2 regions of the Citrobacter sp. Cm046 genome follow, and region 2 is predicted to be linked to the other one. Evidence: predicted binding sites of a transcription regulator. Region 2 holds the regulator's gene; the other holds the start of a gene.
What was found. Region 2 encodes LexA, which represses DNA repair genes until DNA is damaged. Its sites were predicted from a motif close to TNCTGTATGTACATACAGNA; they were not measured.
Positions count from the first base shown of each region.

Region 1: a site for LexA is predicted at 3,053-3,072, ahead of sulA (SOS-induced cell division inhibitor SulA). Genes of this name have one in related genera too.

Region 1 is NZ_JAOWGP010000034.1:224,946-239,770, forward strand. Features, by position in the region: gene OGX98_RS05845 (AAA family ATPase) at 1-395, opposite strand, end outside; gene matP (macrodomain Ter protein MatP) at 581-1,033, shown strand; gene ompA (porin OmpA) at 1,120-2,166, opposite strand; gene sulA (SOS-induced cell division inhibitor SulA) at 2,522-3,031, opposite strand; gene OGX98_RS05865 (TfoX/Sxy family DNA transformation protein) at 3,248-3,862, shown strand; gene yccS (YccS family putative transporter) at 3,840-5,993, opposite strand; gene OGX98_RS05875 (YccF domain-containing protein) at 6,012-6,458, opposite strand; gene helD (DNA helicase IV) at 6,584-8,638, shown strand; gene mgsA (methylglyoxal synthase) at 8,671-9,129, opposite strand; gene csgI (curli synthesis inhibitor) at 9,223-9,885, opposite strand; gene OGX98_RS05895 (CoA-binding protein) at 10,058-10,471, shown strand; gene hspQ (heat shock protein HspQ) at 10,577-10,894, opposite strand; gene rlmI (23S rRNA (cytosine(1962)-C(5))-methyltransferase RlmI) at 10,952-12,163, opposite strand; gene OGX98_RS05910 (kinase inhibitor) at 12,376-12,924, shown strand; gene OGX98_RS05915 (helix-turn-helix transcriptional regulator) at 12,940-13,728, shown strand; gene yccX (acylphosphatase) at 13,787-14,068, shown strand; gene tusE (sulfurtransferase TusE) at 14,065-14,394, opposite strand; gene yccA (FtsH protease modulator YccA) at 14,483-14,825, opposite strand, start outside.
Region 2 is NZ_JAOWGP010000007.1:48,836-63,660, reverse strand. Features, by position in the region: gene uvrA (excinuclease ABC subunit UvrA) at 1-1,296, shown strand, start outside; gene OGX98_RS00325 (MmcQ/YjbR family DNA-binding protein) at 1,339-1,689, opposite strand; gene aphA (acid phosphatase AphA) at 1,817-2,530, opposite strand; gene tyrB (aromatic amino acid transaminase) at 2,777-3,970, opposite strand; gene alr (alanine racemase) at 4,102-5,181, opposite strand; gene dnaB (replicative DNA helicase) at 5,333-6,748, opposite strand; gene OGX98_RS00300 (quinone oxidoreductase) at 6,830-7,813, shown strand; gene pspG (envelope stress response protein PspG) at 8,098-8,340, opposite strand; gene dusA (tRNA dihydrouridine(20/20a) synthase DusA) at 8,473-9,471, opposite strand; gene OGX98_RS00285 (cupin domain-containing protein) at 9,577-10,065, opposite strand; gene zur (zinc uptake transcriptional repressor Zur) at 10,180-10,698, shown strand; gene OGX98_RS00275 (CsbD family protein) at 10,739-10,948, opposite strand; gene dinF (MATE family efflux transporter DinF) at 11,085-12,404, opposite strand; gene lexA (transcriptional repressor LexA) at 12,526-13,134, opposite strand; gene OGX98_RS00260 (diacylglycerol kinase) at 13,244-13,612, opposite strand; gene plsB (glycerol-3-phosphate 1-O-acyltransferase PlsB) at 13,784-14,825, shown strand, end outside.

The DNA.
Region 1 (14,825 bases), on a different contig from region 2:
AGGCAGCCAAACAGTTGTTCGGCTTCAACCCAGTCAGCATTTACTACCTGAGTTAAGGTCGCAAAATTGTCTTCTGCATTTTCTGCTTCACGGTAACGAATAGTGTGGCCAGAGATATCGTAGTGACCCCCGGTCAAGCTTCCGGCATCCGTGTGCAATGTGCGTGCAGCTGATGAAATAAGATTGAGATACTCAAGCTCTTCCGGCGCTTTCACCAGCATAAAGGAGGACGTCGTCCAGTGCTGAAGAAGCTGCTCTAGCGCAAATTGTAAACGTGGCTGAGTATCACTGAGTAAGGTGTCGGTTTCGTCAGTGACGTGCGGCTGTGCAAATATTTCCTGATAACTGTCGGTATCAGGAACCAGATCACGCCATGCAAGTTTCGTAATGGTCAAAGTTGATGTTTTTTAGTCTGTTGTAAAAAACGAGATTATACCGTAACCGTCAGCACTGCACACGCGGAAAGCACGGCTAAACAGATGCGATGACGCGCGACAGTTCACAGGCTGGATATTCTTTTCTTCAGATGCCCAAAAAGCTGATATTCTGATAAGAGTTACACGGTAACATTGAGATCGCAATGAAATATCAACAACTTGAAAACCTTGAAAGCGGCTGGAAATGGAAGTACCTGGTGAAGAAGCATCGTGAGGGGGAGTTGATTACCCGTTACGTGGAAACCAGCGCTGCCGAAGAAGCCGTTGATTTGTTGCTAACCCTCGAGAATGAGCCGGTTCGGGTCAATGCCTGGATTGATGAACACATGAACTCTGCGCTGCAAAATCGTATGAAACAGACTATACGGGCGCGGCGTAAACGGCATTTTAATGCTGAACATCAGCATACGCGTAAGAAATCTATCGATCTGGAGTTCATCGTCTGGCAGCGATTAGCCGGACTTGCGCAACGGCGCGGCAAAACGCTTTCAGAAACGATCGTGCAACTGATTGAGGATGCAGAGCATAAAGAGAAGTACGCCAACAAAATGTCCACGTTGAAACAGGATTTGCAGGCATTGTTGGGAAAAGAGTAGGCAATGACATTTTCAATGTGTTGAGCAATGGTGTTCTTCAGATAAAAAAAACCCCGCTATGCGGGGTTTTTTTATAAGACGAAAACTTAAGCCTGAGGCTGAGTTACAACGTCTTTGATGCCTTTAACTTCGATCTCAACGCGACGATCCGGAGCCAGGCAGTCGATCAGTGCAGCGCGAGCTTTCACGTTGTCACAGGTGTTGCCGGTAACCGGGTTGGATTCGCCCATACCACGTGCGGAGATTTTGTCAGAAGGAATACCTTTAGAGATCAGGTAATCAACAACGGACTGAGCACGTTTCTCAGACAGACCCTGGTTGTAAGCGTCAGAACCGATGCGGTCAGTGAAGCCCAGAACCACTACGGAACCGTCTTTCGGATCCAGGTTGCTCAGCTGGCTGTACATCTGATCCAGAGCCTGCTGGCCTTCTGGTTTCAGAGTTGCTTTGTTGAAGTTGAACAGAACGTCAGACTTCAGGGTGAAGTGCTTGGTCTGTACTTCTGGAGCCGGAGCCGGAGCCGGAGCAACTACTGGAGCTACTTCACCCTGGCCGAAGCGGTAAGAAACACCAACGCTCAGCAGGCCGTTATCCGGACGACCACCAACGGTGTTCGCGTCACCGATGTTGTTAGTCCACTGGTATTCCAGACGGGTAGCGATTTCAGGAGTAATTGCATACTCTACGCCGCCAGCGAATACTGGGGATACACCAGTGTCGTGGTCTTTGAAGCCAGTGTTGTTTTTAGCATCAGCACGCCAAACCATACCACCCAGACGAGTGTAAACGTCCAGATCGTCAGTGATTGGGTAACCCAGTTTAGCGGTCAGCTGAACGCCCTGAGCTTTGAATGCGCCATTTTGAACGCTGCCTTTGTACGGCATACGACCTAACCAGTCGTAACCCATTTCAAAACCAACGTACGGGTTAACCTGATAACCACCGAACGCACCAGCACCCAGTTGGCTTTCGTGGGTTGGGCCGTTGTTGTCGATCTGGTTGTTGCCGATATCATGGAACTGAGACCAGCCCAGTTTAGCACCGGTGTACCAGGTGTTATCTTTCGGAGCGGCCTGCGCCACGGTAGCGAAACCAGCCAGTGCCACTGCAATTGCGATAGCTGTCTTTTTCATTTTATGCGCCTCGTTATCATCCAAAATTTGCCATGAATATCTCCAACGAGATAACACGGTTAAATCCTTCACCCGGGGACCAGTTCAATAGTTACTCTACCGATATCTGCGGCTTAAGCCGAGCACCCCTGGCGATGTAAAGTCTACAACGTAGTTGAAAACTTACAAGTGTGAACTCCGTCAGGCATATGAAAAAAAAAAGCTTGTATACACAATATTTAACATTTATGGATGATTAATTGTACTGCAAACATCGCGGAAACCGCTTCACACAGGCGTTCTCACAAAAAAAGTGTTAAAGCTCAAAGTCGAATTTGGACATGAAAAAAAATTCCAGGATAATTCCTAATTTTACTCAATGATACAAATTCGAGTGAATTTTTAGCCCAGAATGCTGTCTCCCGGCAAGAGACTGCGCACGAACAGGACGCATGATAAATCCCATCGCATTTCCCTCATCTGCAGCTTTTACCAGTTCAGTATGTTCATCTTCCGTTAATTCTTCGGTCAGCCAGCCGATTACCACACTGTAATTGCCTGTTCGCAAAGCGCGAACCATTGACTCCAACGTATGGCACGGTGAGAGTTGGCTAATTTGCATGACTTTTGTTAAAGGCAGCCCTGCAGACTGTACCCATTCACGGCTCAATTTTTGCTGAGGTGTAAGCCAAAGCTGCCAGCGCGATTGCTGCCCTAATTGCTGAAGCAGGGGGAGCAGCAGTAATTGCGTCATCATGGGCTGGTCCTCGCGATAGACCACTTCACTGATAAGCCCGGCGGTAACGTTCTCTGAAGAAACGCGCGCAATATTGCTTGATGTGGAAGAGAACGACGAAGAACGATTTGCGTAGCCTGAAGTGTACATAATCAATCCAGCCCTGTGAGTTACTGTATGGATATACAGTAACCCTGCTATCCATAAAGATCAACTTTATTTTCGGAAACTGGTTCGCAATTTTTCGCTGTCATAACAGCAAAAACAAAATTCATCTTGCTCCCTGAGAATAAGTTGCCTATTTTCGTCATTAACGGATCCGCTACTGCAAATCATTCTCTTATATTATGATTTAAAAGGATTTTTATGAAAAAGCTCTCTTATGACAAGATCTATAAATCACAAGAATGCCTGGCCTCTTTGGGGACGATTCGCTATCGCTCATTGTTTGGTAGCTACAGTCTAACGGTTGAGGATACGGTCTTTGCAATGGTCGCTAGCGGTGAGTTGTACCTTCGAGCTTGTGAGCAGAGCGTACAGTACTGTGTAAAACATTCGCCAGTCTGGCTGACGTTTATGAAGCGCGGACGCCCGGTTATTCTCAATTACTACAAGGTGGACGATGCTTTGTGGCGAAACCAGCAACAGTTGGTGTCTTTATCGAAGTTTTCGCTGGATGCAGCAGTGAAGGAAAAACAGAGCCGCTTTTTGCAACACCGCCTGAGAGAGCTGCCGAACATGACATTTCATCTCGAGACTCTGCTTAACGAAGCGGGTGTTAACGATGAAAGTACATTGCGTATGCTGGGAGCTCAAATGTGCTGGCTTAAATTACGGCAGATTAATCCTGCTCTGACAGTGAAAATACTCTATGCCCTCGAAGGGGCGATTCGCGGGGTCCATGAGGCGGCGCTCCCGGCGATTCGTCGCCAGGAGCTTGTTGAGTGGGTACGCTCACTTACTCCGGAACTGGAGTATTAGACGGCAAGGCGGCAATTTGCTGCTGGAGTCGCCTGATTTCCGGTAGCAATGCAATCAATAACCCAACTTGCTGAACGACCAGCGGTTCTTTACTGTCCGGGCGCGGTTCAAGATGCTGAATCCGTTGCTTCAGACCTTCAAGTGCCTGGTATACGCGTTGCTCATCAGCTGGCTGATGATGAAGCGCATCATCTACATAGCAGACGGCATCATCCAGTAACGCCAGAACGTCCGGGTTGGTCAGTTGTTCCCGGTGTGCACCCAGAGCCGAAATATAGCTGGTAAAAGTATGGTTGAGGCACAGCAAGCGGAATGCTGTTTCCCGCGTTTGCGCTGTGACGTCAGGTTCACTCGACATATTCGACACTACGGACGCAAGCTCAGCATCGCGATTATGTGCATCACGTCGGGCAATACGGTATGCGAGCCGATTATCACGACCCTGATGATATTGTTCGAGAATAGCGTCGAGGTAGCGACAGTTAGCGTCAGTTGCTCGTTCAATTACTCGTGGCAGATTACGAAAACGCCAGTCTGGCCAGATAAAACTGACGGCCGCCCAGGCGATTGCGCAGCCGATCAGCGTATCAATTACGCGTGGCAGGGCGACTTCGAAACCTTCGCCAAGCAGGTTAAAGCACAGCAGTACCAACAGAGTGATAAACATAGTTGCATGAGCATACTGTACGTTGCGAAATGCAAAAAAGAGCACGCCAGTAATCACTAATAGTATCAGTTGCCCTTCAAGTGAGGGAACGAACCACAAAATGGGCAAGCCGATGGCTATTCCCACTAGTGTGCCGATAATCCTTAGTGCCAGGCGATGGCGGGTGGCGTTGTAGTTAGGCTGACAGACAAACAGACTGGTCAGCAGGATCCAGTACCCATGGTTCATTCCAGTGATCTGAATAATGGCGTAACCGACGCAGAGCACCAGTGACATGCGGATAGCATGGCGAAAAAGGGCGGATTCAGGTGTGAAATTACGGCTCAGACGCAACCAGATGTCGCTGAAACCATGTGGGCTGTCATCAGCAAGCTGATTTTCTGATTCATTACGCGAGATTGCCTGAGCCTGTTCGGACTCAATGGTAGCCAGCTGTGCGTCGATGGCACGCAGGTTTGAGAGCAAAAATCCCAGTGTATTGAGCAGATCTGAAGGGGCACCGTTAGTGCGCATACGCTCGAGTGCGGCGTCTATATGCGTAAAGGCGCGTTCAAAGTGTGGATCGTGCTGGTATGGGGTGCGCAAGATAATGCAGCGCGACAACTGTGTGCAGGCTTGTCCCTGCATTGACATTAATCTCTGGAAGCGAAACATCACGTCGCTGTGACGGAAATGGTCGCGCAGCGTTTGGTATTGAATATGCGAGGAGCTTGCGCGCTCGTGGATATCCTGTGCCACAAAATAATAATGCAGTGTACGACGTGTTCCCCGCTGCCCTCGGTCACCGCGCAGGCGGGTCAGTAATGACACTTTAGTTTGGTTTAGCGTGGCCATTAGTTGCCCATTGGCCAGCGCTAAGTCATAGAGTGGTGCCTGACTTTCATCTTCGATATCAGGATCGAAAAGACGCGATTTCAGCTCCAGATAGTGCGCTAATTGTTCGTAGCTACGAGCCAAATTATCCTGCAGGGGGCGAATCGGGAACAAGAGATGTCCGGTCAGCGTAAGCAGGTTGTACCAGATGGCGCCAGCGAGCAGAAGTATTGGTTGCTGATACCACTGATCGTAGAGTGAAGTCCCCAGCATGGTATAAATCGCGATGAGCAATGCCCCAAAGGCGATTGTCGCATAACGCTGGCCTAATCCACCCAGCAGAATAAATCCGCTGGTGGAGATGGTTAATCCAATGGCAAAAAGCCATGGCCAGGGGAAGAGCAGTTCGACGGAGGCAGAGGCAATAAAGAAGCAGATCAGCGTAATGATCAAATTGCGTAGTCGTCCCGCAAGACGATCGTCCAGATCGGTAAGCGCAGCAGCAACCATGCCCAGTGTGAGTGGGATAGTGAGTTTTACGTCGCCCAACCACCAGGGCAGAGCCGTTGTGCCGCAAAGCGCGATGAATATCCGCACGTAATACAGCCAGGTGCTGTTCCAGGTATAGCGTTTGAGCAGAGGACTTAACATAAAGACCATGCGTCCTGATTATTCAAAGCGGCGACGCGCATTGGCTTCGCGAGCTGCGCGGGCAGTTTCTACTGACACCACGCGACGTCCGACGGGCCAGAGTGCAATCGCGGCGATCTTAAAGTTCGCAATGCCTACAGGAATACCAATAATCGTAATGCACTGGGCAATACCGGAGACAATATGCATCAGGCACAACCACCAGCCGAAGAAAATCAGCCAAAAAATATTGAGTAATGTCCCGCCGGTATTCATCAGTACACTTTGACCTGCTGGGTTGAGTTCATCAACATGAATCGCTTCGTTGCCAAAAGGGAACAATGAGAGGCGAGTTATCTCCCAGCACGAACGGGTCAAGGGCAGGGTGAAAATAAGCACGATACTGACCAGCGTAGCCAGTAACCAGGCTAAGGTAGTGGCGAACCCGCCCAGCACAAAATTTAAAATATTCAGAACAGTACGCATAAACTCTCGGTTAACTCTGGTTTTCAGTGAATTTGGCAATTGTAACGTTTTTTTGGGCTGGAGCACGTTTTCTCTGGCGGTTACACTGATAAGTAAACCTCTTCGTGTGGATCCGCGTAAGTCTTATGGAACTGAAAGCAACTTCTCTTGGAAAACGTCTGGCGCAACACCCTTACGATCGAGCCGTTATTCTCAATGCCGGGATAAAGGTTTCCGGCGATCGTCATGAGTATCTTATTCCATTCAATCAGTTACTGGCTATACATTGCAAACGAGGCCTTGTCTGGGGGGAGTTGGAGTTTGTGCTTCCGGAAGATAAGGTTGTACGCCTGCACGGTACAGAGTGGGCTGAAACTCAGCGTTTCCATCACCATTTGAATACACTCTGGCAGCAGTGGAGCCAGGAGATGAGCGAAGTGGCAGCCGGTGTTTTGCAGGAGCAACTGCAGGCGATAGCCGTTCGTACCGGGGAGAATAAATGGCTGACGCGTGATCAAACCTCTGGGTTACAACAGCAGATCCGCCGCGCCTTTGCCGCGTTGCCTCTACCGGTTAATCGATTAGAAGAATTTGATAATTGTCGTGAGGCATTACGACAATGTCAGGCCTGGTTGAAGGACATTGAAGTGTGTCGTTTACAACATAATCAGGCGTATACCGACGCAATGTTGGCGGAGCATGCTGAGTTCTTTTCACATATCGAATCCTCGCCGCTGAATGCGGCCCAGGCGCGAGCGGTAGTAAATGGTGAGAAATCACTGTTAGTGCTCGCGGGAGCCGGAAGCGGCAAGACCTCTGTTTTGGTGGCTCGCGCTGGGTGGCTGTTGATGCAGGGGGAAGCCGTTGCTGAACAGATTCTGCTGTTAGCCTTTGGTCGCAAAGCAGCCCAGGAGATGGATGATCGTATCCGCGAGCGACTGCATACAGAAGAGATCAGCGCACGGACGTTTCACTCGCTGGCGCTACATATCATTCAGCAGGGCAGTAAAAAAGTTCCAACGGTAAGTAAGCTTGAAAACGATACTGCCGCGCGGCATAAACTCTTTATCACCACCTGGCGTCAGCAGTGCAGCGAGAAAAAGGCGCAGGCCAAAGGCTGGCGGCAGTGGTTAGAAGAGGAGATGCAGTGGACTGTGCCTGAGGGCAATTTTTGGGACGACGAAAAGTTGCAGCGTCGTTTGGCCACAAGATTAGATCGTTGGGTTGGACTTATGCGCATGCATGGCGGAGCGCAGGCTGAAATGATTGCCAATGCCCCGGAGGAAATTCGCGATCTGTTCAGTAAACGCATTAAACTGATGGCGCCGCTGCTTAAGGCCTGGAAGGGAGCTCTGAAGGAAGAAAATGCTGTCGATTTTTCCGGGTTGATCCATCAAGCAATTGTCATTCTGGAAAAGGGGCGCTTTATCAGCCCCTGGAAACATATTCTGGTCGATGAATTTCAGGATATTTCCCCACAGCGTGCCGCTCTGGTGGCTGCATTACGTAAGCAAAACTCGCAGACCACTTTGTTTGCGGTGGGGGATGACTGGCAGGCGATTTATCGTTTTAGCGGCGCGCAGCTTTCGTTGACTACCGCATTCCATCATACCTTTGGCGAGGGTGATCGCTGTGACCTGGATACTACATACCGTTTTAATAGCCGCATTGGCGAGGTCGCAAACCGGTTTATCCAAAAAAACCCACATCAGCTTGCGAAACCGCTCAACAGCCTGACGTCAGGGGATAAAAAAGCGGTGACGCTGTTGGAGGAAAGTCAGCTGGATTTATTGCTGGATAAGCTTTCTGGATTTGCGAAAGCTGAAGAGCGAATTCTGGTGTTGGCGCGTTACCATCATCTAAAACCCGCCAGTCTGGAAAAAGCGGCTACTCGCTGGCCCAGGCTACAGCTTGAATTTATGACTATCCATGCCAGTAAAGGGCAGCAGGCAGATTACGTTATTGTCGTCGGGCTGCATGAAGGAAATGATGGTTTTCCGGCGCCGGCCCGCGAGTCAATTATGGAAGAGGCGTTGCTTCCTGTTGTTGAAGACTTCCCTGATGCAGAAGAGAGAAGGTTACTGTACGTGGCGCTAACACGTGCGCGGCATCGGGTATGGTTACTGTTTAACAAAGACGCGCCGTCGTGTTTTGTCGATGAACTTAAACAACTGGATGTACCGGTAAGCAGAAAACCCTGATAAGCAGGCGGCATGTACCGCCTGCCTGACGATTATTTGAGGCGCTCTGCCAGGTAACGGGCGTAATCCGGGATCAGGATTTCTGTCGCATCGCTGAAGTTTGGCGACTGGATGATAAAATCGGCGGTAGAAACGTTGGTCGCGACCGGAATGTTCCAGACTGTGGCCAGGCGCAATAGGGCTTTTACATCAGGATCGTGAGGGACGGCATTGAGCGGATCCCAGAAGAAGATCAGCACATCGATTTTCCCTTCAGAGATCAGCGCGCCCACCTGCTGGTCGCCGCCCATTGGGCCGCTCAGCATAGCATTTACATCCATACCAGTAGCGCGTTGAATTAAGTTTCCTGTCGTTCCTGTCGCGTAGAGAACGTGTTTTTCCAGCAACGGTTGGTGGCGTTCTACCCAGCTCATCAACATCTGTTTACAGTGATCATGTGCAACCAGCGCAATATGCTTGCGCGCTGGCAAAGTGCGAGTCGTCAATTCCATAGTACAGCTCCCAAGTTAACCTCGTTACAGAGTACTGGAAGCACTTGACGCTGCAAGAGAAAGACAAAAAAAATGCGTATATGAACATAAATGTCATGAAGGTGGCTGTTTTTGCGCCCATTGCAAAAAGTTACTTCGCGTTTGTGAGTCGGCTTGCTGAAACCAATATTTTAAACGCTGCTCGGTGAGTGTCTGCGACTGAGGCGGAACCCGGTCCAGTTCAGAAACTCCGGAGAGCAATGAGCTGTCATCTGCCATCATGGGGGCAAATTGCGGTAACGAGGCATGCCTGGCGGCTTTGTTATAGCGCTCAGTCTCAATTTCATAATCCACGATTTTTGCCTTTGAAGTGATCGCCATAATATCCAGTTTCACTGGAATGGGCATGGAGTCCCCGTCAAGCAATTCGACGCGCGGGGCGCTATCAAAATGTGTTGCGTCACGCTCGTTGCTCAGGCGCGGAAGATGAAAATTAACCTGACTGACCATTTGAGTATTAAAGCTGATGACCAGTGGTGGGGAAATATAGAGGCGTTCTTCATGGCTGGACAGGCGGATAGTTTTCTCTACGCGAAAAACAAGCTGATGGGGGCCATTCTCAAGCTCAATACTGTCGGCACCACGCAGTAATGAGCTTGAGACCTTTTTTCCGTCCAGTACCAGTAGATCAATATCATTAGACAAACGTAGTGAGGTGGCCAAAACGGTTACCGGCAAACACAGGGCAATCAAGACTGTCACAATGCCGGCTCTCATAGGTTTCTCCTGTCCAGAAAATGCCTGAGTAAGATGTATCAAAATTTTTCGGTAATCATGTTTACTAACATATAGACATATTTGTCAGTTTAGCTCTCATGCGCCAGTATGGGATGAATGGTTGCAACGTCAGGTTTGTCGTAAACTTTGCAAAACAGCCTGGAGGAAGATAATGAAAGAGACCGATATTGCTGGCATTTTGACATCCACCCGTACGATTGCGCTGGTGGGCGCGAGTGATAAACCCGAGCGCCCTAGCTACCGGGTGATGAAATATTTGCTCGATCAGGGCTATCACGTTATCCCCGTTTCACCCAAGGTTGCCGGGAAAACGCTGCTGGGACAGCAGGGCTATGCGACCCTTGCAGATGTTCCTGAGAAAGTGGATATGGTGGATGTCTTCCGTAATTCAGAAGCAGCCTGGGGCGTTGCGCAGGAGGCAATTGCCATTGGGGCGAAAACTTTATGGATGCAGCTAGGGGTGATCAATGAACAGGCGGCTGTGCTGGCACGTGATGCCGGTATGGCGGTGGTGATGGATCGTTGTCCGGCAATTGAGATCCCTCGACTCGGGCTGGCGAAGTAAGCCTGTGTTATTGCCGAATGGCGCGTTACTTATCCGGCCTGCGGTTCGTGGCCGGATAAGACGCGTAAGCCCGATAAACGAAGCGTCATCGGGCAAGTGCTAAAATCAGTTGCGCAGGCGTGGAGCCTGAAGCTGTTTGCGGATTGTTCGCGCCAGTTCATCCATTGAGGGTTGCTCCGGATGCTCTTCCTGTAGCTCACTGCTCAACTGTGCTTCCGCCAGATACGTATGTACTGGCAGGCCATTATCATCTTCCATCACCACGTGATACCAGGGAGCGGCGCGAAGTTCGTCGTTAACCGCCAACTCATCGGGTGACGGTTCATCAAGCGAATATTCCGGGTCGATATCCACGACCACTCCGAGGTAACCTAACAGGGAATGGCGGACCTGCTGGCCGATACCGAATTTGCTGGCAATCATAGTCACCTCCCGGGAAATAGATACCCTTTATGTAAGGGTAATATTCCACTTTTCAAGTTACATGATGCGACAGGCAAACCCTTTCAGATACAGCCCTTCCGGGTAGGTAGCGATCACCGGATGATCGGCGGCCTGACGGAACTGCTCTATAAATTGTATATCACGACCAGCATCTATTGCGGCATCAGCGATGATTTTCTGAAATAAATCGGTGGTCATCAGGCCGGAGCAGGAGAATGTCAGCAGCACACCGCCAGGATTCAGAAGCTGAATAGCCAGCATATTGATGTCCTTATAGCCACGACAGGCGCCCATCAGCTGGTTTTTGTTTTCGACAAACTTCGGCGGATCCATCACGATGACATCAAATTTCTCTCCGCGATCGCGATAGGCTCGCAGTAGTTTGAACACATCATCACGCACAAACTCGGCTTTAGTCAGATCCAGTTTATTCAGTTCAACGTTTTGTCTGGCGATGTCGAGCGCTTCCTGGGAGGTGTCAACGCTCACGACCTGGCTGCATCCCCCCATTAATGCCGACACGGCAAAACCGCCGGTATAAGAGAAACAGTTCAGAACGCGCTGATTTTCGACGTAGCGACGCGTCGCCAGACGGCTGTCACGTTGATCCAGGTAATAACCTGTTTTGTGACCGCGCTGAATATCAACCAGCAACTTCATACCGTGTTCTTCGATTGGCAGCAGAGCAGGGGGCAGTTCGCCGGTAACAGGTCCCTGCGTAAGCTCCATACCTTCTTTCTTACGTACGGCAACGTCGCTACGGTCATAAATGGCGCATTCAGGGAAAACTATCTGCAGGGCGCTAATCAGTGCGGCACGTTGATATTCGGCCCCTGCGCTGAGCAGTTGCAGAACCAGGAAGTTAGCGAAGCGATCAATGGTGACACCGGGCAGCCCATCAGATTCACCGGCAATCAGACGGTAGCTGTCCAGCCCGTCTTTCTTCGCCAGCCAGTCGCGCCACTTCTGCGCTTGTTGCAGACGACGGACAAAGAAATCAGTATCAATGGATTCAGATTTGTCGAATGTCCAGACACGCGCACGGATCTGTGATGCAGGAGAATATGCACCGCGTGCTAACCATTTACTCTGATGGTCAACAATATCGATGGTCTCACCAAGGTTGGCTTTGCCTTCAATACGTGCGACGGCACCGGAGAATACCCATGGATGGCGGCGAAGTAATGATTTTTCGCGCCCTTTAGCTAACACCATACGGGGATATTGCGGAAATTTAGATTCAGTCATGCGGAGCAACCTCTCACAAACAGCGATGCGGGTTGGATGAGAACCAACCTGATACCGTTAAAACAAAATGGCGCGTAGGGTAGCACAGATGAAGGGGGCAATCATCAGAGTATGGTTGCGAGCATTTCAGCACAAAATGGAATCACAGCAGCACAGTTTCCTTAAAGCATAACCATTACATTGATATTTCTTCATATGGTTAAGGAAACACAATGAAAACAGTCTCTTCTCTGCTAGCCATGACGATAACGGCGATAAGTTTTAATGTAACTGCGGCATCAGCGTTCCGTATTAGCAGTACGGATATTACAGATAACCTTCAATTAACACAGAAACAGATTTTTAATGGTTTTGGCTGTAATGGTGAGAATATCTCGCCGCAACTGAGCTGGCAAAACCCGCCAGCCGGGACCAAAAGTTATGCCATTACGTTATTTGATCCAGATGCCCCAACAGGAAGTGGTTGGTGGCACTGGACGGTGGTGAATATTCCAGCACACGTTCAGACTCTTCCATCTGGCGTTGGAAAAGATAAGTTACCCGCAGGGGCTATTCAGGGGAGGAATGATTTCGGTTATTCTGGATTTGGCGGTGCCTGTCCACCAGCAGGCGATAAACCTCATCGTTACCAGTTCACCGTGTGGGCGCTGAATACGGAAATGTTGCCCATCGATAGTAATGCGAGCGGTGCGCTGGTGGGTTTTATGCTTAACGGCCATGTCATCGCTAAAGCTGAATTAACGGCCACATACGGAAGATAAACTGAGGGACACACGGTGCAGGACGTATATTTCAAACATAATGTGCTTACCGCGGCAGAGGTAAACTCCAGCCAACTGCACCGCTTGCATCGTGTTAAGCTTTTTTCTGCGGCGATATGTCACATCACTCACGGTAGTAAAGTCATCATCCAGGATGATAACCGTCTGGTTGCCGGCACAGGCGAATTGCTTATTATCCCTGCAGATTCCTGTCTTGAGATTATCAATCAACCCGCACAGGGTGCTTTTCGTTCAGATTTGTTGCTACTCTCGCCTGAGATCATTACGCGATTTAAAAGTTCGTATGTGCAGGATTATCCCCCCGCGAAGCTAAGATCGTTATGTACACCAATGAGCCATAGCCTGGCGTTTATGTGGGCGAGTTTGCTGGATGCTGTGCGTCAGGGCCTGCCGGTAAAACTACAGGAACATCAGGCGATGGGATTACTTCTGGCTCTCTTACATGAAGGAGCTGCCGGACCACTTCTGATTGAGCGCAGTTTTAAGCTGGCGGAACAGGTGAGGCAACTCATTATGTTGTCGCCTGCTAAGCTATGGACAGCAGATGAAATTGCCGGTCGTTTAGCGATGGGCACCTCTACATTACGTCGAAGGCTACAGCAGGAATCACAGAGCTATAGACAAATTGTCGAGGAAGTACGTATGTCATACGCTCTTTCTCAGTTGCAGTCGACGAAATTACCGATTGGTGAGATTGCAATACGCTGTGGCTATATGTCTGGTTCGAGATTTACGGCAAGATTCCGCCAGCATTACGGGTGTCTGCCGAAGCAGGTACGTTAATGGTATTCACATTTACAGTGTGAAAGTATGCCCATTTACAATAAGAGGGAGAACCTCCATGTCGAAAGTCTGCATCATTGCCTGGGTACACGGTCGGGTACAGGGAGTGGGATTTCGCTATACGACGCAGCATGAAGCGCAGCGACTCGGATTAACCGGGTATGCGAAGAATATGGATGATGGCAGCGTAGAGATTGTCGCCTGTGGTGAAAGCCAGCAGGTGGAACAACTGATGAAGTGGTTAAAAGCCGGTGGGCCACGCAGTGCCAGGGTAGACAGGGTTCTCAGTGAACCGCATCGCCCTGGCGACGAACTAAAGGGATTTAGTATTCGTTATTAAATACATTTTACCGGTTTTGGCAGGCCTGCGATTTTTGTCGCCTGTTTTGCCGGACCTTTGGGAAACAGGCGATAGAGATAACGACTGTTGCCTTTCTCTTCGCCAAACTTATTAGCCATCGCTTTTACCAGCATGCGGATTGCTGGAGAAGTATTAAACTCCAGATAGAAATCGCGCACAAAACGCACCACTTCCCAGTGTTCAGCCGAAAGGGTGATGCCTTCATTCTCAGCAATGACAACTGCCAGCGGTTCGCTCCATTCTGTAGTGTCTTTTAAATAGCCTTCGCTATCGGTACTGATTTCTTTACCTTCAAAGATCAACATATTTCTTCACTACGTTAGTCAGACTGGCGGCAGTTTACCAAAAAAGAAAGCCCCGCATAAGCGGGGCCTGGTAATACGTTTTGACGTCTTAGTCGCGGCTGGCGAAGCCCAGAATGCTCAGCAGGCTGACGAAGATGTTGTACAGCGATACATACAGGCTGACTGTCGCACGGATGTAGTTGGTTTCACCACCACGGATGATGTTGCTGGTTTCGAACAGGATTGCACCTGAGGAAATCAGAATAAACACCGCACTGATGGCCAGATGAAGAGCTGGCAGTTGCAGGAAAATATTCGCAACCATACCGATCAGCACCACCACAATACCAGCCATCAGCATACCGCCGAGGAAGGACATGTCTTTACGGGTGGTCAGCACATACGCAGAGCAACTGAAGAAGACCAGTGCAGTACCGCCCAGGGCCATAGCG
Region 2 (14,825 bases):
TACGTGCTGGATGAACCGTCCATCGGTCTGCATCAGCGCGATAACGAACGCCTGTTAGGTACGCTTATCCATCTGCGCAATCTGGGTAATACCGTGATAGTGGTGGAACACGATGAAGATGCTATTCGCGCCGCCGATCACGTTATTGATATCGGTCCTGGCGCCGGTGTCCACGGTGGACAGGTGGTCGCGGAAGGAACGCTGGACGACATCATGGCAGTACCTGAGTCACTGACCGGCCAGTACATGAGTGGCAAGCGCAAGATTGAAGTGCCGAAACAGCGCGTTGCGGCCGATCCAGAAAAAGTGCTGAAGTTAACCGGCGCACGCGGCAACAACCTGAAAGATGTCACCCTGACGCTGCCAGTTGGCCTGTTCACGTGTATTACCGGCGTTTCCGGTTCGGGTAAATCGACGCTGATTAACGACACGCTGTTCCCGATTGCCCAGACCCAGCTTAATGGCGCAACACTGGCGGAACCCGCGCCGTATCGCGATATTCAGGGACTGGAACATTTCGACAAAGTTATCGATATTGACCAAAGCCCGATTGGTCGTACGCCGCGTTCTAACCCGGCGACCTATACTGGCGTGTTTACGCCCGTGCGCGAACTGTTTGCTGGCGTACCGGAATCACGCGCGCGCGGCTATACGCCGGGTCGCTTTAGCTTTAACGTGCGCGGTGGACGCTGCGAAGCCTGCCAGGGCGACGGCGTAATCAAAGTCGAAATGCACTTCCTGCCGGATATCTACGTGCCGTGCGACCAGTGCAAAGGCAAGCGCTATAACCGTGAAACGCTGGAGATTAAGTACAAGGGCAAGACCATCCACGAAGTGCTGGATATGACTATCGAAGAAGCCCGCGAGTTCTTTGATGCCGTTCCAGCGCTGGCGCGTAAGCTGCAAACGTTGATGGACGTTGGTTTGACCTACATTCGTCTGGGTCAGTCCGCGACAACGCTCTCCGGTGGTGAGGCGCAGCGCGTGAAACTGGCACGCGAGCTGTCAAAACGCGGAACCGGCCAGACGTTGTATATTCTGGATGAGCCGACCACAGGTCTGCATTTTGCAGATATTCAGCAGTTACTGGACGTACTGCACCAGCTCAGAGATCAGGGCAACACCATCGTAGTCATTGAGCATAACCTGGACGTGATTAAAACCGCGGACTGGATTGTGGACCTCGGACCGGAAGGCGGGAGCGGCGGCGGCGAAATTCTCGTCTCCGGTACGCCAGAAACGGTTGCCGAGTGTGAAGCTTCGCACACGGCCCGATTCCTCAAACCCATGCTGTAATTGCGCGAATGCCGCTTCCTGAATCATCAGGGAGCGGCAAATTTACGCCAGCAGTTTGCGCTTATCTTCCGGCAGCGTGTTTACGGCCTGTTGCCAGGAGGCATCGACCAGATAGTAAATCTGAGAATCCGGTAACGAGCCATCCAGATATACCGTGCTCCAGTGCGCTTTATTCAGATGTCTGCTTGGCCTTACGTCACTATGCTGCTGACGTAATAACTCTGCCAGTTCAGGGCTGGTTTTCAGAGACACCGCCGGGCGACCTTCCACCTCTTTTACCATGGCAAAAAGCACATCTTCGACTTTAATTTGTGTGGCTTTCCAGTCACTGTGGACGCTCTGCTCCGCACCTGTTTTTGCCATGCAGTATTGCAGCAACTCCGAATTCGTCATTTTTATTCCCCTTACCAGCATATCGCCTGATGAGAACATCTTTTACTCAGTGTGCAGCAAGTCAGCGAAAGGTAAAAGCCAGTAACGCAAATTTGTTTAAAAAAACAGCAATCGAAAAAGCGGCTCCTTAGTACTCGGAGTTCACGATCACCTCTTCACCAAACCCTCCAGCCTGTGGCAACGGTTTATAGGTGGAGTTGGAAGCACGTAAAATGCGAATACCGCGAATACCGACCTCACGGGCCGCAGTGATGTCATTGTCGGAATCGCCGTAATACATACGGATGTTTTTATCCTGCAACCACTGCGTTTTGGTGTTCTGTCCGGGTTTGTCACCCGCGAAGATAACCGGATTCATATTGGCGGGTGGAATATGGAAGTTGTCGGACAGCGTTTTAGAAACCGTTTCGGTTTTGGTCTGGCTACGCCCGGTCACAAAAAAGATGCTGTCGCCGCGACGCACGTGCATATCAATAAGCTGTCGCGCCACTTCTTTCGGGATACTGAACTCATCCCAGCCATTATTCATTTTCTCCCAGAAGGCCGGATTCTTCAGGTAATCCTCGCTGTCCGGGGAGTACGTTTTTTTGCCACGCCAGAATCCCGGGCTGGAAAAGAGAACCGTATCATCAATATCAAATCCGACAGCCATCGGCGGACGACCAGTCAGACTATTTTCAATTTGTGCGACAGAAACCCAATGAATAGGAGCCTGCTCAGCAAGTTTTGCAACGTTAGTGCCTGGATTAAGCTGAGAGGGAGAAGAAACTAAAGCCTGGGCGGAATGGTTTAACGTGAACAATAAACAAACGGCACTCAGTGCCAAAGAAATCTTGCGCATATTTTTCCCTAATTAGTCAGTTAGTTATGATTTTTTTATTAACAACTGGTCAAAAAGCTATCTGACCTTACCCCCTGAGGGGGGGGAAAGGAAGGGCTTTATCTGGTTTTGTTACAGAAAAAGAGAACGATCACATATGAATAGAGGCATGTCACGTAGGCCAGATAAGGTATTTACGCTACCGTCTGGCACACAAAACCTGATGGTGTTGCCATTATCTGACCTACGTGTTTCGGTAAAAAAATATTACATTACCGCAGCAAACGCCTTCGCCACGCGCTGAACGTTACTGTGGTTCAGACCGGCCACACACATACGACCGCTGGCAATCAGGTAAACACCAAACTCATCACGCAGACGATCAACCTGGGCTGCGCTCAGTCCGGTATAGCTGAACATACCGCGCTGTTGCAGCAGATAATCAAAATCGCGACCAGGGATCTCAGTATTAAGAACGTTGACCAGTTCCTGACGCATCGCCTGGATACGGGTACGCATACCCTCTACTTCAGCCAGCCAACTGGCTCTGAGCTCATCATCCCCCAGTACGGCAGCAACAACCTGAGCACCAAAGTTCGGCGGACTGGAATAGTTACGACGAACGGTGGCTTTTAACTGTCCCAGTACGCGACTTGCCGTCTCAGCATCTTCACAGACAACGGAAAGCCCGCCGACACGCTCGCCATACAGTGAGAAAATTTTTGAGAACGAATTGCCGACCAGAGCAGGCAATCCGGCGCTGGCAATAGCGCGGATCGCGTAGGCATCATCATCCATTCCGGCGCCAAAACCTTGATAGGCAATATCCAGAAACGGGATCAGGTCGCGTGCTTTCAGTATCTCGATGACCGTATCCCACTGAGCATGAGTCAGATCTGCACCGGTTGGGTTATGACAGCACGGATGCAGCAGCACAATGCTGCGCGCCGGTAAGGTATTGAGCGTGGCTAGCAGATCGTTGAAACGCACACCATTGGTTGTATTGTCATACCAAGGGTAAGTACTGACTTCGAACCCGGCGCCTTCAAAAATTGCGATATGGTTTTCCCACGTCGGATCGCTGACCCACACGCCAGAATCAGGAAAATAGCGTTTCAGGAAATCAGCGCCCACTTTTAACGCGCCCGAGCCCCCCAGAGTCTGAATCGTCGCTACACGCTGTTGCTGGAGAATCGGGTGTTCTGCGCCAAACAGCAGTTTTCCGATAGTATGGCGATAGCTATTCAACCCTTCCATTGGCAGGTACAGGGAAGCACCATGTGGCTTAGCATTAAGCCGCGCTTCCGCTTCAACTACGGCTTTAAGCTCAGGAATAATCCCGTCTTCGTTGTAATACAGGCCGATACTGAGGTTCACTTTGTCGCTACGTGAATCTTCTTGGAAACGCTCCATGAGCGATAAAATCGGGTCGCCAGCGTAGGCGTCAACTTTTTGGAACACGCGATGGTTCTCCAGGTTTACAGGCAGGGGATAAAGACACAATAAACCGGAAGTGAGAGAAGATCGAGAGGATGTTGAGGGGAATATTGCCGGATGGCGGCGGAACCGCCTTATCCGGCTTATAACCAAATTTAGTCCACGTACTTCATCGCTACTCTTGACGTCAGGCGCGTGATAAGTTCGTAAGCACTTACTTTTGTCATTTCAGCAATACGCTCAACCGGCAGGCCATCACCCCACAGGATCACCGGGTTGCCAGCTTTATCCTGCGCATCAGGGCCTAAATCAACGCAAATCATATCCATCGCAACGCGCCCGACTATCGGCACTTCCCGACCATTAACCAGTACTGGCGTACCAGAAGGAGCCGCACGCGGATAACCGTCTCCATACCCCATCGCCACGACGCCCAGACGCGTGTCGCGCTCACTGAGCCACGTTCCGCCGTAACCAACAGGTTCTCCTGCTTTATGTTCGCGTACCGCAATCAGGCTGGAGGTGAGTGACATCACCGGCTTGCAGCCGAAATCTGCACCTGTGGAGTGATTTTCCAACGGTGATACACCATACAGAATCAACCCCGGACGCGCCCAGTCGAAGTGAGACTGTGGCCACAACAGGATGCCGCCAGAAGCGGCGATAGAACGCTGGCCCGGCTTGCCTTCACAGAAGCTATTGAAGATATCGAGCTGCTTTTCGGTTGCACCGCACTCGGGTTCATCTGCACGAGCAAAGTGGCTAACAATATTGACCGGCTGACGCACGTTTTCACACTGCGTTAAACGCTGATAAAAGGCCTCGGCCTGCTCAGGGCGTACGCCCAGACGGTGCATTCCGGTGTCGAGCTTCATCCATACGGTGACCGGTTCAGCCAGTTCTGCCGCTTCCAGGGCATCAAGTTGTTCCTGGTTGTGCACGGCGGTATGCAGACGCTGTGCGGAGATAGTCGGCAGATCGGCTGCATCGAAAAACCCCTCCAGCAGCAGGATGGGTTGCGTGATCCCTCCCGCGCGCAGCCGCAGGGCTTCTTCAAGACGAGCGACACCAAAAGCGTCCGCATCGGGGAGCGTTCGCGCGGTCTCTAACAGACCGTGTCCGTAAGCGTTCGCTTTCACGACCGCAACCAGTTTGCTGGCAGGCGCCAGTTCACGCAGACGTTGCAGGTTGTGTCGCAGAGCGCGGCGGTTAATGACTACAGTTGCCGCTTGCATTTGTGTTCCTTGAATTATGTGTCTGGAATTTGGTGTTATTGGTGCAGCGAGTTTGGGTGCGGCAAACGCTCAGCCACCAGAGCGTACTAAAGTACGTGGGGATGACGAGCACTCCCCAATCCTTAAATCGCAAACAAAATGGCCAAATTATTTACTCATCATCGTATTGTGGTCCGGCATAGTTATCAAAGCGTGACCACTGGCCGTTAAACGTCAGACGTACCGTGCCGATAGGACCGTTACGCTGCTTACCAATAATAATTTCTGCGATCCCTTTCAGATCGCTGTTCTCGTGATAAACCTCATCACGATAGATAAACATGATTAAGTCGGCGTCCTGCTCGATGGAGCCTGATTCACGCAAATCCGAGTTGACCGGGCGTTTGTCGGCGCGTTGTTCCAGAGAACGGTTAAGCTGCGACAATGCCACCACCGGCACATGCAGTTCTTTTGCTAACGCTTTCAGTGAGCGAGAAATTTCAGCAATTTCCAGCGTACGGTTGTCGGAAAGCGACGGCACGCGCATAAGCTGAAGGTAGTCGATCATGATAAGCCCGATACCGCCGTGCTCACGAGCGATACGGCGCGCGCGCGAACGCACTTCCGTCGGCGTCAGACCGGAGGAATCATCAATATAGATGTTTCGTTTCTCCAGCAAAATACCCATTGTTCCGGAAATTCGCGCCCAGTCTTCATCATCCAGTTGACCAGTACGAATTTTGGTCTGATCCACGCGCGAAAGCGAGGCCAGGGAACGCATCATAATCTGCTCAGAGGGCATCTCAAGAGAAAAGATGAGTACGGGCTTATCCTGTAACATCGCTGCGTTTTCGACGAGGTTCATCGCAAATGTCGTTTTACCCATCGATGGACGCGCCGCGACGATGATCAGATCTGACGGCTGCAAACCTGCAGTCTTTTTATTGAGATCGTCATAACCGGTATTCACTCCGGTGACGCCATCATGCGGTTGCTGGAACAACTGTTCTATACGCGCGACGGTCGCATCCAACACATCGGCGATGTTTTTCGGACCTTCGTCTTTATTGGCGCGGCTTTCAGCGATTTTAAAGACGCGAGATTCCGCCAGATCGAGCAGGTCTTCACTGGAGCGCCCCTGCGGATCGAAACCCGCGTCGGCTATTTCATGGGCGACAGAAATCATATCGCGAACTACGGCACGTTCGCGGACAATATCGGCATACGCGCTAATGTTCGCCGCACTTGGCGTATTTTTAGATAACTCAGCCAGGTAAGCAAAACCGCCGACGCTGTCCAGTTGTCCCTGAACTTCCAGCGACTCTGCCAGTGTAATCAGATCGATGGGTTTTCCCATCTCCTGCAGGCGGTGCATTTCTGTGAAGATATGCCGATGTGGTCGGGTGTAAAAATCCTCCGCAACCACGCGCTCGGCCACATCGTCCCAGCGTTCGTTATCCAGCATTAAACCGCCCAACACCGACTGTTCCGCTTCAATCGAGTGCGGCGGCACTTTCAGTCCCGCAACCTGCGGATCGCGGTCACGAGCATCAGTCTGTTGTTTGTTGAAGGGTTTATTTCCTGCCATAGTGAATGGAGTTACCGAGATAAAGAATGGGTCGAAAGATTACCATATAAGTAGACCCTTACGATACGTTCTGGAGGATACATGGCAACACGTATTGAATTTCATAAGCACGGCGGGCCTGATGTTCTGAAGGCTGTGGAGTTTGCGCCCGTTGACCCGGCGGAACATGAAATCCAGGTCGAAAACAAAGCGATTGGCATCAATTATATTGATACTTACATCCGTAGCGGGCTTTATCCGCCGCCATCATTACCCAGTGGTCTGGGCACCGAGGCTGCTGGCGTAGTCAGCAAAGTCGGCAGCGGTGTGAAGCACATTAAAACCGGCGATCGGGTCGTCTATGCTCAGTCCGTACTCGGCGCTTACAGTTCAGTGCATAACGTTCCAGCTGATAAAGTCGCCATTCTGCCCAATGCCATTTCGTTTGAGCAGGCTGCCGCCTCCTTCCTGAAAGGGCTTACCGTTTTTTATCTGTTACGCAAAACCTATGAAATCCAGCCTGGCGAACCGTTTTTGTTCCATGCTGCGGCAGGGGGTGTCGGTCTGATTGCCTGTCAGTGGGCAAAAGCATTGGGTGCAAAACTGATTGGTACCGTCGGCAACGCGCAAAAAGCGCAAATTGCCTTGCAGGCCGGTGCATGGCAGGTGATTAACTACCGTGAAGAAAGCATTGTCGAGCGCGTTAAAGAGATAACTGGCGGTAAAAAAGTTCGGGTGGTTTACGATTCGGTAGGGAAAGATACCTGGGAAGCTTCGCTGGATTGTCTGCAGCGCCGGGGACTGATGGTAAGTTTCGGTAACGCTTCCGGACCAGTGACTGGCGTAAACTTAGGTATTCTGAATCAGAAAGGCTCGTTATATGTGACGCGCCCTTCTCTTCAGGGTTACATCACCAACCACAATGAGTTAGCCGAAGCCAGCAATGAGCTTTTTTCGCTGATTGCCAGCGGGGTTATCAAGGTTGATGTGGCAGAGAGTCAGAAGTATGCCCTGAAAGATGCGCAACGCGCGCATGAAGTCCTGGAAAGCCGGGCGACGCAGGGTTCAAGTCTTCTGATCCCTTAATTTCTACCGTTCCTAATTCATTTCAGTAGCAGGAAAAAAAACGATACGTTACTGAAGCTTGTGTCCGGGGTCAGTGAAAACAGCCAGCACACCAGCGGTTTGAATGATGGCGGGAATACAAAGAAATTGGGCTTCCCGCAGGAAGCCCTTTCTTTTTTTAGTTCGGCTGTATGTAGGGTACAGCTCGATGAATTCGTTAACGGCGTAATAGTGACAGATTTGATTATCAATTCCTATTTGGTTCTAAAGGCAAAGTTGCATGTTGTGACGAACCACTCAATACCTTAGTAAAACCGACGGTTATTGCGCTGATACTGTGGGACTTTTGGCGCTTTTATCGCCTTGATAACCCATACCACAGCAATGGCCAGTAACAACCAGGGCAACAATTTAATCATTAACGCAAACAAGCCACCCAAAAACATCACTGCGGTAGCCACCATCAATGCAGCCAGCACACCCAGCAGTGATACACCGGTGACCATCAGCATGATAAAAAAGCCAACGACAAAAAGTAGTTCCAGCATGGTGCTCTCCCGAAATGAAAACTCTCCAGAGTCTTACAAAAAGCATGCCAAAATTATTTTATTGATTTATAAAGAAAACGCCCCGCGACATAGCGCAGGGCATGGTGAAATTGACTAACTTTTGGCGAGAAATTAACGCTTGTCGGCCACCAGCTTTAACGCATGTTCCAGGACGTTAATATCAGCACCTGCTTTATGCGCATTTTCGCTCAGGTAACGGCGCCACTGACGTGCCCCAGGGATCCCCTGAAACAAGCCGAGCATATGGCGGGTAACATGACCAAGATAGGTTCCCTTGCTCAGTTCACGCTCAATATACGGATACATTGCGCGCACTACGGCAACAGGATCGGCATCGGTGGTAGTTGCAGCAAAAATTTCGCGGTCCACAGAGGCCAGCATACCAGGATTTTGATAGGCTTCACGCCCTACCATCACACCATCCATATGTTGAAGATGCGTTTTTGCATCGAGCAGCGATTTAATACCACCGTTGATCGACATGGTCAGGTGTGGAAAGTCACGCTTCAACTGATAGACACGTTCATAATCCAACGGTGGGATCTCACGGTTTTCTTTCGGGCTTAGCCCGGAAAGCCAGGCCTTACGCGCGTGGATGATAAACATCTCACACTCGCCTTTACCGGAGACCGTATTGATGAAATCACACAGGAATTCGTAGCTGTCCTGGTCATCAATGCCGATACGAGTTTTGATCGTTACCGGAATTGACACCACATCACGCATCGCTTTGACGCAATCGGCAACCAGCTGTGCGTTCCCCATCAAACAGGCACCGAACATGCCATTCTGGACACGATCGGAAGGGCAGCCCACATTGAGGTTAATTTCGTTGTAGCCACGTTCTTCAGCCAGCTTCGCGCATTGCGCCAGCGCTGCCGGGTCGCTCCCCCCTAACTGGAGCGCGACCGGATGCTCCTCTTCGCTATACGCCAGATAGTCGCCTTTCCCATGAATAATTGCCCCGGTGGTCACCATCTCCGTATAGAGCAACGTTTGGCTGGACAGTAAGCGCAAAAAGTAGCGGCAGTGTCTGTCCGTCCAGTCGAGCATCGGCGCGATAGAAAAACGATGAGCAGGAAAAGCAGTAGGCTGAGATTCAGGCAGCATGGCGAATAATTAAGCATCCGGTTAAAAAGGGGCGCTACTATAGCATAGACCGTTACGATAGTGAGCCACATCGTCGCGGGAACTCACGCCCCTGCCGAGACAAGGCTATTTCCGTCCCGGTTTCCCGTCATGCGGGCCAAAAAATTGCGGGGGATGATCAACCCAGCGATCCTCGCGCGTTGCAGCATAGACCGGATTGAGGGGGTAATAGATACGATTAAACTTTTTGTTTGCTTCACCCACCACTAACAGACGCACCTCTTCACTGGTGTTATTGATAAAGGTGTGACACACGCCGGTTCCTGCTGGAAAGCCCACGCTGTCGCCGGGCTCCAGTTTCCATAAATAGCCATTAATCCAGGCCTCAGGGTAACCTTCCAGCACATAGATAAATTCTTCTTCATCACTTTCTGCATGAGGATATGAAGTACGACGTCCTGGTGGCAGTCGTTCATGATGAATACCGAGCCGCCCTAATCCCAGCTTGCGGGCAAGCGGTGCGCCAATAGAAAAAAGTTCATTGCTGCCAGGATAAGTGGAGTCATCAGCTCCCTCTACTTCACGCCAGTGGCGAATACAATCAGGTCTTTTCATTTTTATTTTCCAGTATTGCGATGCGTCAGGTATAGCACACGGTGGGGATCTCGGTGTTTTGAGCAGAATATGATAAAGTAAGGGATTAACCTTCCATGCAAATCGAGGCGTCAAATGGAAAAAACCACCACGCAGGAGTTATTGGCCCAGGCTGAAAAACTCTGTGCGCAACGTAACGTGCGGCTGACACCACAACGCCTCGAAGTGCTGCGCCTGATGAGCCTGCAACAAGGCGCGATTAGCGCTTATGATCTGCTTGATCTGTTACGGGAAACCGAACCACAGGCCAAACCGCCTACCGTTTATCGCGCTCTCGATTTTCTGCTTGAACAAGGTTTCGTGCACAAGGTGGAATCCACCAACAGCTACGTGCTTTGTCATCTGTTCGATCAGCCGACCCACAGCTCAGCAATGTTCATTTGTGACCGCTGTGGTGTGGTTAAAGAAGAGTGTGCTGAAGGCGTGGAAGACATCATGCATACATTGGCCGCCAGGATGGGCTTTGCACTACGTCATAACGTGATTGAAGCCCACGGCCTCTGTCCGGCATGTGTGGAAGTTGAATCGTGCCGCCATCCAGGCGACTGTCAGCATGATCATACGATTCAGGTGAAGAAGAAAGTTGGGCGATAAAAGAGCGTACATCCTTGTACTCTCAGGAGGGAGGGATTAATTACCAGCGGTAATCGTTGCGTTTTTCCCAATCTTTAACTTCTTTCTCCGCCTGATCTTTCGCGTAACCGTAACGTTCCTGGACTTTACCCACCAGTTGGTCGCGTTTACCTTCAATGACCGTCATATCATCATCGGTCAGTTTGCCCCATTGCTCTTTCACTTTACCTTTGAACTGCTTCCAGTTACCGCCGACTTCGTCTTTATTCATCATCAAGTCCTCATCGTTAGGTTGTGAATAGCGAGAGTGCTATATCCAGACATGTTATGTTTTCGCTGGACGTGAGATTAAGTGTAGTCAGTGATTCCAGGAATTATTAACTATTCAGAATTTTTAACCATCTGGGTCAGGCGAACCAGGTACCATTACGCCAGTGACGCCGCCAGATGAAGGCCAGTGAGAGCCCGCGCAGCGCGAGGAAAACGGTTAACGCCAGCCATAAACCGTGGTTTCCCAACAGTGGTAAAGCAAATAACGTTAATGCAAATCCCGCGGCAGCGACGGCCATACTGTTACGCATTTCTGCCGCTCGCGTCGCACCAATAAACATGCCGTCCAGCAGGTAACACCAGACGCCCACCAGCGGCAAAATCACCTGCCAGATAAGATAACGATCGGCCAGTAGTTGAATCTGGGGCAGAGAGGTTAGCAGCGCAATAATCTGTTCACCGAACAGGGCGTATATCAGGGAAAACAGAATTGCCACAATACCCGACTGCCTACATGCCGCCCTCCAGACATCCAGTAACTGACCGCCATCGCGCGCGCCATAAGCCTGACCAGAATGAGCTTCGACGGCGTAGGCAAACCCGTCCAGCGCATAAGCTGTAAACGTCAGCAGAGTCATCAGGACGGCATTTACCGCAATGATGTCACCACCAAGGCGCGCGCCCAGTACCGTAATGGCGCCAAAACAGAGTTGTAGCAACAGCGAACGCAGCATAATGTCGCGGTTAAGCGCCAGCAGACGGCGAAAATTGCCGCGCCATGCAAGCTTCAGCATCGCAAGCGAGACACCACGCAAATGGAGAACCTTGCGCACCATCAGAAGACCAATCAGCAATGTGGCATATTCGGCAATCACAGTTGCCAGTGCAGCGCCTTGCACGTTCATATGCAAGCCCATCACCAGCCATAAATCGAGCACAATGTTGAGAATATTACCAACAATGAGCAGGATAACCGGCGCACGGGCATACTGGACGCCCAGCAACCAGCCCAGCAGCACCAGGTTTGCCAGAGAGGCTGGCGCGCTGAGCCAACGAATTTCAAGGAAGCGCCGGGCTTGCTCCAGTACCGCCTCACTGCCACCAACTATATGCAGCGCCAGATCGATAATTGGCGTCCTGAACAGGGCAATCGCAGCCCCTGCTCCCAGCGCCAGGAGCAACGGTTGCACCAGCGCGCGAGCCAGTGCCTGCGGATCTTTCGCGCCAAATGCCTGGGCCGTCAGCCCAGTGGTGCTCATGCGTAAAAAGAGCAACAGCATAAAGAGAAAACTGGTCGCCGTTGCGCCAACGGCTACGCCGCCAAGATAGACCGGACTCTCCAGATGACCAATCACTGCGGTGTCCACCAGCCCCAGCAGGGGGACAGTGATATTGGAGAAGATCATCGGTAGGGCAAGGAGCCAAAGTGCTTTGTCGGAAGAGGTAAAGAAAGGCATGCAGAAAGCCTGAGAAGGAGTTAAATGGATAATATTGTTTTTCGTAGACCCGGTAAGCGTGGCGCTACCGGACCAGAGTGATGCCGGATGACGGCGTAAACGCCTTATCCGGCCTACTTAATTACAACCACTCACCGTTACGAATGACGCCGACCGCCAGCCCTTCAATAGTGAAGTTTTGCTCGCGCAGGTCAACTACGATAGGCTTGAATTCGCTGTTTTCTGGCAGAAGTTCGACCTTGTTGCCCTGTTTTTTCAGGCGCTTAACCGTAACTTCATCGTCAATGCGTGCAACAACCACCTGGCCATTACGCACATCCTGAGTTTTATGTACGGCCAGTAAATCACCGTCCATAATCCCGATATCTTTCATCGACATTCCGCTGACGCGCAGTAAAAAATCGGCACTGGGTTTAAACAGTGAAGGATCAACCTGATAATGGCCTTCAATATGCTGCTGTGCCAGAAGAGGCTCACCCGCCGCAACACGGCCGACAAGTGGTAATCCCTCTTCTTCTTCCTGCAACAGACGAATTCCACGCGATGCGCCAGAAACAATTTCCAGCACACCTTTACGTGCCAGCGCTTTAAGGTGTTCTTCAGCTGCGTTTGGGGAACGGAACCCCAAACGCTGCGCGATCTCCGCACGCGTCGGTGGCATACCTGTCTGGCTGATGTGATCCCGAATGAGATCAAACACCTCTTGCTGCCTGGCCGTTAACGCTTTCATTCCGCCCCCTGGGTGTATATACAGTTATGCTGTGAGTATATACAGCTAAAGGCGATTTTGGAACCGCAAACTGCACAAAAAACAGGAGATTTATGAAGTTGTGGAATGCTTATCGAAAATGCGACCACAACAAGATGCCCCAGGTGATCAAGGCAACAAAAATAGAAAGTAGTACCGCCGCCGATCCCATATCTTTCGCCCGGCCAGAGAGTTCGTGATACTCAGAGCCGATACGGTCGACCACCGCCTCAATAGCGCTATTAAGAATTTCAACAATCATCACCAGCATCACTGAGCCAATCAGCAGCACACGGGTAATCGCATCAACATCCAGCCAGCAAGCAATCGCGACGCCCAGCAGTACGGCAACACTTTCCTGGCGAAACGCCGCTTCATTAATCCATGCGGCACGAAAACCTTTCCACGAATAGCCTGCTGCCTTGATAATTCGAGTGAACCCAGTGGTATTATTAGCCATCAAAAGAACCTTTTTACATTATTAGCGTCAATGTCATTGTACCGTTACCCTATTTACTTCAGGGCTGATGCAAAGCAGCGCGAAGTATGACGGGATACACCAGAAATTCACTAAACTTTCTGATATCCTTGCAGCGCATTTGCATTATTAACCAGAGGCTTTACATCGTTTATGTCCGGCTGGCCAAGAATTTACTACAAATTACTGAATTTACCATTAAGTGTGCTGGTAAAAAGCAAGTCTATTCCGGCGGATCCTGCTCCGGAATTGGGGCTCGACACTTCGCGTCCCATTATGTACGTCTTGCCGTACAACTCAAAAGCGGACTTGCTAACGCTGCGCGCTCAATGCCTGATTCACGATCTCCCCGACCCCCTGGAGCCGTTGGAAATCGACGGGACTCTCCTGCCGCGCTACGTGTTTATTCACGGCGGCCCGCGTGTCTTCACTTATTACACGCCTAAAGAAGAGTCTATCAAGCTGTTCCATAACTATCTCGACCTTCATCGCAGCAATCCTGACCTGGATGTGCAGATGGTGCCGGTATCGGTGATGTTTGGCCGCGCTCCCGGACGCGAAAAAGGCGAAGTGAATCCGCCTCTGCGCATGCTGAATGGCGTACAGAAATTCTTTGCCGTTTCGTGGCTGGGTCGCGACAGTTTTGTTCGCTTCTCTCCGTCGGTGTCCCTGCGTCGCATGGCTGACGAACACGGCACAGATAAAACCATTGCACAGAAACTGGCGCGCGTGGCGCGTATGCACTTTGCCCGCCAACGTTTAGCTGCAGTTGGTCCGCGTCTTCCTGCCCGCCAGGATCTGTTTAATAAGCTGTTGGCCTCAAAAGCTATCGCCCGCGCGGTAGAAGATGAAGCACGCAGTAAAAAAATCTCCCACGAAAAAGCGCAGCAAAATGCCATAGCGCTGATGGAAGAAATTGCCGCAAACTTCTCCTATGAGATGATCCGCCTGACGGACCGTATTCTGGGGTTCACATGGAACCGGCTGTACCAGGGGATTAACGTTCATAATGCAGAACGTGTGCGCCAGTTGGCGCACGACGGACATGAAATCGTCTATGTGCCATGCCATCGCAGCCATATGGACTACATGCTGCTGTCGTACGTTCTGTATCACCAGGGCTTGGTTCCTCCGCACATTGCAGCTGGAATCAACCTGAACTTCTGGCCGGCAGGCCCGATCTTCCGCCGTCTGG